2 regions of the Bradyrhizobium sp. CB1717 genome follow, and region 1 is predicted to be linked to the other one. Evidence: riboswitches for the same ligand, from Rfam matches in the RefSeq annotation. Region 1 holds a riboswitch; the other holds the start of a gene.
What was found. Region 1 has a riboswitch for S-adenosylmethionine ahead of QA649_RS39745 (homoserine O-acetyltransferase). Riboswitches for the same ligand answer to the same signal wherever they lie in the genome.
Positions count from the first base shown of each region.

Region 2: linked by a shared signal. The riboswitch ahead of QA649_RS41550 (O-succinylhomoserine sulfhydrylase) and the one ahead of QA649_RS39745 (homoserine O-acetyltransferase) in region 1 are both predicted to bind S-adenosylmethionine.

Region 1 is NZ_CP121666.1:8,556,714-8,561,128, forward strand. It holds gene QA649_RS39735 (alpha/beta hydrolase) at 1-146, shown strand, start outside; gene metW (methionine biosynthesis protein MetW) at 263-925, opposite strand; gene QA649_RS39745 (homoserine O-acetyltransferase) at 928-2,130, opposite strand; SAM riboswitch at 2,221-2,300, opposite strand; gene QA649_RS39750 (chorismate mutase) at 2,505-3,353, shown strand; gene hisC (histidinol-phosphate transaminase) at 3,389-4,415, shown strand, end outside.
Region 2 is NZ_CP121666.1:8,925,826-8,930,240, forward strand. It holds gene QA649_RS41540 (hypothetical protein) at 1-434, shown strand, start outside; gene QA649_RS41545 (2'-deoxycytidine 5'-triphosphate deaminase) at 529-1,635, opposite strand; SAM riboswitch at 1,746-1,825, shown strand; gene QA649_RS41550 (O-succinylhomoserine sulfhydrylase) at 1,900-3,087, shown strand; gene QA649_RS41555 (SGNH/GDSL hydrolase family protein) at 3,206-4,198, opposite strand; gene QA649_RS41560 (SGNH/GDSL hydrolase family protein) at 4,211-4,415, opposite strand, start outside.

The DNA of each region.
Region 1 (4,415 bases):
CAGGGCTCGCCATGTTTCCGAAGTCGGGCCACGTGCTCAATCTCGAGGAGCCCGCGCTGTTCAACGCGAGCGTGGAGCGGTTCGTGGCGCTGGTGGAGGCCGGACGCTGGCCGGTGCGCGATCCAAGGTCGCTGGCGGGGAATTAGAGCGAAGGCGCTGCCAAGTATTCCGTCATTGCGAGCGCAGCGAAGCAATCCGGAATCCCTCCGCGGGGATGGCCTGGATTGCTTCGTCGCAAGAGCTCCTCGCAATGACGGAGAAACTACTTCCCGCCACCGCGGCTCAGCAGAAACACGCCCTGCTCGCCGAACATGTTCCACACCCACCAGGGCAGGTTCAGCGGCACCGGGCGGCCGTAGAGATCGAGCGCCACCGAGCGCTCCATCTTGACGTTGATGGCGTCGCAGAGCTCGACGAAATCCTTGATGGTGCAGAAGTGGATGTTGGCGGTGTCGTACCAGGTCGCAGGCAAATTCTCCGTGCGCGGCATGTGGCCGCCGATCAGGAGCTGCAGCCGCATCTTCCAGAAGCCGAAATTCGGGAACGAGACGATGGCGCGGTGGCCGATGCGCAGCAAATTCTCCAGCACGACCTTCGGCTGCCGCGTCGCCTGCAGCGTCTGCGACAGGATCACGTAGTCGAAAGCGTCGTCGGGGTAATTGACGAGGTCAGTGTCGGCGTCGCCCTGCACCACCGCGAGGCCCTTGGCGACGCAGCGGTTGACGCCCTCGCGCGACAGCTCGATGCCGCGGCCGTCGATGCCGCGGGCCTCGAGCAGCTGAAGCAGGTCGCCGTCGCCGCAGCCGACATCGAGCACTTTCGAGCCCGGCTTGACCATCTCGGCCACCAGCAGATGGTCGGCGCGAACCTGGCCGGACTGCCCGGCCGCAACGCCGCCCAGCGGCAGAACTTCCTGCACTGACATTGCTAGTCACCCCCGCCATTCAGTCCGCGCGCCTTGCCGGCCGATTGCAGGAAGGCGCGGGAGATGTCGAAGAACTCGGGCACGTCGAGCAGGAAGGCATCGTGGCCGCGATCGGTCTCGATCTCGGCGAACGACACCCGCGCGCTCGACGCATTCAGCGCATGCACCAGCGCGCGCGATTCCGAGGTCGGGAACAGCCAGTCGCTGGTGAAGGAGACGACGCAGAACCGCGTCTGGATGCCGGCGAACGCCTTCGCCAGCACGCCGCCATGGTCGGCGGCGATGTCGAAATAGTCCATCGCGCGCGTCAGGTAGAGATAGGCGTTGGCGTCGAAGCGCTCGACGAAGGACGAGCCCTGGTAACGCAGATAAGACTCGACCTGGAAATCGGCGTCGAACGAGAAGGTCGGCAGCTCGCGATCCTGCATCCGCCGGCCGAACTTCCGATGCAGCGCGGCGTCGGAGAGATAGGTGATGTGCGCCGCCATCCGCGCCACCGCGAGGCCGCGATGCGGATGGATGCCGCGATCGGCATAGCCGCCATTGTGCCAGTCGGGATCGGCCATCACGGCCTGGCGGCCAAGCTCATGGAACGCGATGTTCTGCGCCGAGTGCCGCGTCGAGCAGGCGATCGCGAGCGCAGAGAACACGCGGCTCGGATAGGCCGCGGTCCATTGCAGCACCTGCATGCCGCCCATCGAGCCGCCAACCACGGCGAACAGCGTGTCGATGCCGAGCCGGTCGATCAGCATCGCCTGCGCGCGCACCATGTCCGGAATGGTGATGACGGGGAATTCCAGGCCCCACACCTTGCCGGTGGCGGGATTGATCGAGGCGGGCCCGGTCGAGCCCATGCAGCCGCCGATCACGTTGGAGCAGATGATGAAGTACCTGTCGGGATCGAGCGGCCGGCCCGGGCCGACCAGGGTCTCCCACCAGCCGGGCTTGCCGGTGACGGGATGCACATTGGCGACGTGCTGATCGCCGGTCAGCGCATGACAGATCAGGATCGCGTTGGAGCGATCGGCGTTGAGCTCGCCATAGGTCTGGTAGGCGATCTGGAACGGGGAGAGATCGACGCCGCAATCGAGCCGCAGCGGCTGCTCGGTGCCGAAATGCGCGATGAGCGAGCTCGGATGATCGACCTCATGCGACCGATCGTCGGCACTGATCGCGGGGCTCGGAATCGACTTGACGCCAACCATCTGACCATCGACCTCGTTTGCGATCGGACTTCAGACCGCATTGACATCAGGCCATGAAAAACCCGGCCTGAACGATAGGTTCGGCCGGGATCGGAAGCGTCCCCGGCCTGTTTAGCGAGTTTTTTAACGTGGCTGCAAGCCGGCCGGCTCAAATGACCACGGAACAGGCAAAAACTTACCGGCTTGGACGGTTTTCGTCAAGTCGCGGTCCGGATCAGCCTAATTCGTCCCTGGCATGTCAGCCGAAAGGAGCCGTTATTTCTCTTTGCTTTCGCCGCTCCGACTGCCTAATCAGGACATCAACCGCAGCGGACCGCCTTTGCCAAGCATTTGGCCGATCCGCATTGGAACGCCTCTCAACAGTCCCGGCAGATATGTCCCAACGTCCGCCCGCGCCACCATCATTGCAGGAATTGCGCAAGGAGATCGATGCGATCGACGAGGCAATGCATCGCCTGCTGATGCAGCGCGGCGACATCATCGACCGCCTGATCCAGGTGAAGCAGACCCAGGAGGTCGGCTCGGCCTTCCGTCCCGCGCGCGAGGCCTCCATGATGCGCGAGATCGTGCAGCGTCATCGCGGCATCCTGCCGCTCGACACGGTCGAGAGCATCTGGCGCGTCATCATTTCGACCTTCACCTACGTGCAGGCGCCGTTCTCCGTGCATGCCGACATCTCGGTGAGCGAGCCCGCGATGCGCGATTCCGTCCGCTTCCATTTCGGTTTCACGGTGCCCTACGTCGCGCATTTCAGCGCGCAGGCCGCGGTCGAGGCGGTGGCGAAATCCAAGGGCGATCTGGCGCTGGTCTCGGCGACCTCCAGCCGCACACCGTGGTGGCTGGAGCTGGAAGCAGAAGGCGCACCGAAGATCATCGCCCGGATGCCCTTCGTCGAGCGCGCCGACCATCCGGCCGCGCTGCCCGTGTTCGCGATCTCGCGCGTCGCCGACAGCGCCCTGGTGACGGAAGTCGAGACCTTCAGCGTGCGCGTGTCGGGGTGGAATGCCGAGATCGCGCGGGCGCTGTCGCCGCTCGCCGACATCGTCGCGGTGCCCGATACCGCCTTCGACGGCGCGGCGCTGCTGGTCTCGGTCACGGCTGCGAGCAGCATCGACAAAATCAAGGCTGCCCTGATCGAGGCAGGGGCCTCGGTGCGCTCCACGGCCCTCGTCGGCAGCCACGCAACGCGCTATACGGTGGCCCCGACCGGGTCGAAATCGTAAATCGCGCACCGCCTGAAGCCTATCCGGAGTTGAAGATGTCCCGCCCCGTGCCGAACCCCGGCATTCTCGATATTGCGCCCTACACGCCCGGCAAGACCCCGGTGCCGGAGCCGGGCCGCAAGGTGTTCAAGCTCTCGGCCAACGAGACGCCGTTCGGGCCCTCGCCCAAGGCGATCGAGGCCTTCAAGAACGTGGCGTCACATCTGGAAGACTATCCGGAAGGCACCTCGCGCGTGCTGCGCGAAGCGATCGGCCGCTCGTTCGGGCTCGATCCGAACCGCATCATCTGCGGCGCCGGCTCGGACGAGATCCTCAACCTGCTCGCCCACACCTATCTCGGCCAGGGCGACGAGGCGATCTCCACCACGCACGGCTTCCTGGTCTATCCGATCGCGACCATGGCGGTCGGCGCCAGGAACGTGATCGCGGAGGAGACCAACCTCACCTGCAACGTCGACGCCATCCTGAAGGCGGTAACGCCGAAGACGAAGCTGGTCTGGCTCGCCAATCCGAACAACCCGACCGGCACCTACATCCCGTTCGACGAGGTCAAGCGGCTGCGCGCCGGACTGCCCTCGCATGTCCTGCTGGTGCTGGACGCCGCCTATTGCGACTACGTCTCGCGCAACGATTACGAAATGGGGATCGAGCTCGTCGCCACCACCGAGAACACGGTGGTGACGCACACCTTCTCCAAGATCCACGGCCTTGCCGCGCTGCGCATCGGCTGGATGTTCGGCCCCGAGCACATCATCGACGCGGTCAACCGCATCCGCGGACCCTTCAACGTGTCGACGCCGGCGATGTATGCCGCGGTCGCCGCGATCGAGGACACCGCGCACCAGGCGATGTCGAAGCAGTTCACCGAGACCTGGCGCAACTGGCTGACCGAGGAGATCACCAAGCTCGGGCTGAAGGTGACGCCGAGCGTTGCCAATTTCGTGCTGATCCACTTCCCGACCGACAAGGGCAGGACTTCGGACGACGCCGACGCCTTCCTTACGAAGCGCGGCCTCGTGCTGCGCGCGCTGAAGAACTACGGCCTGCCGCATTCCCTGCGCA
Region 2 (4,415 bases), 370 kb from region 1:
ATAATGGAATCCTGGCCCGCATCTCTGCGCTGAGGGGAAGCATCTTGGGGTTGAGCGACATCGAGGACATACGTCCGACGGTGTCGTCCATCGAGACAGCCTTGCTCGCCGCTGAGACATTACCGGCGAACGACCAGGACCAGGCCGGCGACGACGTCGCAGCCCCGCGCCCGAACGCTCAGGCGCAGCAACTGTCGCCGGGATCCCGGCTTCAGCAACGGCTAGTGGCATTCCGTGCGAAGGTTGCGCCAAAGCTTCAGGTGTTCCTGAAGTTCGCCGCCATCCTGCTCGTCGCGTTCATCGGCTTCGAGGCGATCTATCTCAACGGCTCGCAAACATTCGGCGCCAATCCAGTGACGGACTATCTGAGCGCAATCGTCTGGGGATTGAGCGCCGATGTCGCGGCGCGTACGTTGCTGGCGCTGGGGCGATGAGGCGCCAGACGAGACTTCAGACGGCCGTTCGACGATTCACCTCCCGCCCAACCTGCGCTGCGTCAGCCTTCACGCAGATTCCCGGTGATGGCGGCTACACCCGAAAATGCTTCGATAGTTTGAGGCCCTGCGCCTGGTAGTTGGACCCGATGCGCTGGCCGTACATCGCGTCGGGGCGTGCCAGCATCTTCTCGTAGACGAGGCGGCCGACGATCTGGCCGTGCTCGAGGATGAACGGCACTTCGCGCGAGCGCACCTCGAGCACGGCGCGCGATCCTAGCCCGCCCGCACCGGCATAGCCGAAGCCGGGATCGAAGAAGCCGGCATAGTGCACGCGGAATTCGCCGACCAAGGGATCGAACGGCACCATTTCCGCGGCGTAATCAGGCGGTACCTGCACCGCCTCCTTCGAGGCGAGGATGTAGAACTCGCCGGGATCCAGGATCAGGCTGCCATCGGGACGGGCCGAGATCGGCTCCCAGAAATCCTCCACGGCGTAGCCGGCGCGGCGATCGACGTCGACGACACCGGTATGGCGCTTGGCGCGATAACCGACGAAGCCATTGGCTTTCTCGCCCGAGAGATCGACGGAGACGGCGACGCCGCCCGAGAGATCGGCATCGTCGATGTCGACGAGGCGCTCAGTGGCGTGCAGCGCATCGAGCTCGTCGGCGTTGAGGATCGCATCGCCGGTGCGGAAGCGCACTTGGCTGAGGCGCGAGCCCTCGCGCACCAAGACCGGGAACGTCTTCGGGCTGATCTCGGCATAGAGCGGGCCGTGATAGCCGGCGCCGATCATGTCGAAGCGGCGGGTTCCGTCGGCGATCACGCGGGTGAAAACGTCGAGACGACCGGTCGAGCTTTTCGGATTTGCGGCTGCGACGATTTCGGGCGGCAGCGCCAGGCTCTCGAGCAGCGGCACGATGTAGACGCAGTTGGTCTCCAGCACCGCGCCGTCGGCAAGGCTGAACTCGTGCAGCTTCAATTCGTCGATGCGCTCGGCCACCGTGGCGCCGGGCCCCGGCAGGAAGCTGGCACGGACGCGATAGGCGATGTCGCCGAGACGCAGATCGAGGCTGGCCGGCTGGATCTGGCTTTCGACGAAATCGTATGCGGGCAGGATGAGACCTGCCTCCGCCATCGCCGCGATCATGCGGTCGGGCAGGATACCATTGGCGTCGGCGGCGATCGTGAAGCTCAACCGGGGGTCCTCGTCAGGGGTCAAACGCATCCGGACATGCAGGAAATACTAGCCTTTTACGGCTATCCGATGGACGCCTTGACGGAAAGGCCATTGCGGAATATGAGCATCACTTATCCCGTGGTGATTTGAGCCGGCCGGCTTGCAGCCACGTTAAATAAGTCGCTAAACAGGCCGGGGACCTCTGTGATCCCGGCCCGTGGTTTTGTCCAGGCCGGTTTTTTTGTGACCGTTTTCGACGAAACGGTCATGTCGGAGGGTCCTATGTCGAAGTCGCCTGCCACCTACCGTCCCGAAACCCGCCTGGTCCATTCCGGCACCCTGCGCTCGCAATATGGCGAGACGTCGGAGGCGCTGTTCTTGACGCAAGGCTATGTCTACAACAGCGCCGAGGAGTGCGAGGCGCGGTTCAAGGGCGAGGACCCCGGCTTCATCTATTCGCGCTACTCCAACCCTACCATTGCGATGTTCGAGCGCCGCATGATCGAGCTCGAGGGCGCCGAAGCCGCCCGCTCGGCGGCAACCGGCATGGCGGCGGTGACGACCGCGATCCTGGCGCCGCTCAAGGCCGGCGATCATGTGGTCGCCTCCCGCGCGCTGTTCGGCTCGTGCCTCTACGTGATTCAGGACCTGCTCCCGCGCTACGGCATCGAGACCACGCTGGTCGACGGAGCCGATCTCGACCAGTGGCAGCGGGCCTTGAGGCCCAATACCAAGACGTTCTTCCTGGAGAGCCCGACCAACCCGACGTTGGATGTGCTCGACATTCCCGGCATCGCCGAGATCGCGCACAGCGGCGGCGCGCGGCTCGTCGTCGACAATGTGTTCGCAACGCCGATCTGGCAGAGCCCGCTGGCGCTGGGCGCCGACGTCGTCGTCTACTCCGCAACCAAGCACATCGACGGCCAGGGCCGCTGTCTGGGCGGCATCATCCTGTCTTCGGAAGCCTTCATCGCCGAGCACCTGCATAATTTCATGCGCCAGACCGGCCCGTCGATTTCGCCGTTCAACGCCTGGGTCCTGCTCAAGGGCCTGGAGACGCTGGGCGTGCGCGTGCGCGCGCAGACCGACACGGCCGCGCGTATCGCCGAAGTGCTGGCGAGCCACCCGAAGATTTCGCGGCTGGTCTATCCGGGCCGCGCCGATCATCCGCAGGCGGCGCTGGTGAAGAAACAGATGCGCGGCGGCTCGACGCTGGTCGGCTTCGAGGTGAAGGGTGGCAAGGCGGCGGCGTTCCGCGTGCTGAACGAGCTGAAGCTTGCGAAGATCTCGAACAATCTCGGCGACGCCAAGAGTCTCGTCACGCATCCGGCGACCACGACGCATCAGCGCCTCAAGCCGGAAGACCGCGCCGCGCTCGGCATCAGCGAGGGCTTTATCCGCTTCTCCGCAGGGCTGGAGCATGCGGATGATCTGATCGAGGATCTGACGGCGGCGCTGGAGAAGGCGTGAGGCGACGGCGGTCTCGTAGGGTGGGCAAAGCGAAAGCGTGCCCACGTCTTCTTCCTTCGTATCACTGAGCGATGGTGGGCACGGCGCTTTGCGCCTTTGCCCACCCTACGGCACCTCGCTACATCGGCCGATACGTCCTCACATCCGCCGGCACGTTCACCCCGAGCTTGATCTGGCCGACGGAGCGGATGATGTCGTCGCCGAGCAGCTGGGCGAAGCAGGCATAGCCCCAATCGTTCATGTGCAGGCCGTCGGAGATGACGAAGCTCTCGACCGGGATCGACTGGTTCTCGTGCCAGTCGCGCATCACCTCGAAGCGCGGGAAGATGCCGACCTTGCGGAGCTCGGCGACCTTGCCGAGCAGCTTGATCATCTTGCCGGCGCTCTCGGCACGCTGATTGACGGCCGGCGAATATTGCGGATCGACCAGCACGATGTCGGCGCCGCCGGCGGCCTGGATGCGGGAGATGCCGTCCTCGACCAGCTTGGCGGTATCGCCTGGATCGAGATTGCGCAGCACGGCGTTGGTGCCGACCTGCCAGATCACCATGTCCGGATGCACGTCGATCACCTGCGTCTGAAGGCGCTTCATCATCTCGGGCGCGTCCTCGCCGCCGACGCCGGCATTGACGACAGTAATGTCGGCGGTCGGATAGTGTCGGCGCAGCTGTGTGGCGAGACGGTTCGGATAGTTGAAATCGGGCGAACTCGCGCCGTAGCCGGCGGTCGACGACGAGCCGAACGCGACGATCACGACGGGCTGGCCGGCAACGAGCTTGGCCGCGACATGCGGCAGCGAGCCCATCGTCTTCGAGCCGCCCTTCGGCGGCAGGCAAGGCACGCGGCTGAAGATGTCACCGGCGGATTTCGCGACCTGCTTCACCTTGTCGATGGCGCGCGAGGTGATGCCGCGCTGCTCGGGGGACGTCACGGCGACCGTGGTCTGGGAACGCGAAGCGGGAGCGGGATTAGCGGTTTGCGCCGGTGCTTGCGTCGCCTGCGCGGCTTGTGCCTGCGCGCGCGACGGCGACGCCGGCGTCAGCAACAGCAGCGCTGCCGCTGCGGTCGCAGCCAGCGATGCCGTCGGGAAAAAAGGGCGGAGAGAACTCATTAACGCTAGACCTCAATTTTGCTGCTGGGCCGGCCCCAGATGGGCTGCGTCAAACACGAATTGTGCCAACGCCCGGCCAAGGCAATCATGGACCTGTTTCGCCAGCTCCGGCCCGCGGGACGGGCTGAACAGGTCGAACTGACCCTGGTCATTCCACTGCCGCATGATCGCGAAACGGTCGAACAGCGGAATGTCATGCTCCTGCGCCACCACCCGC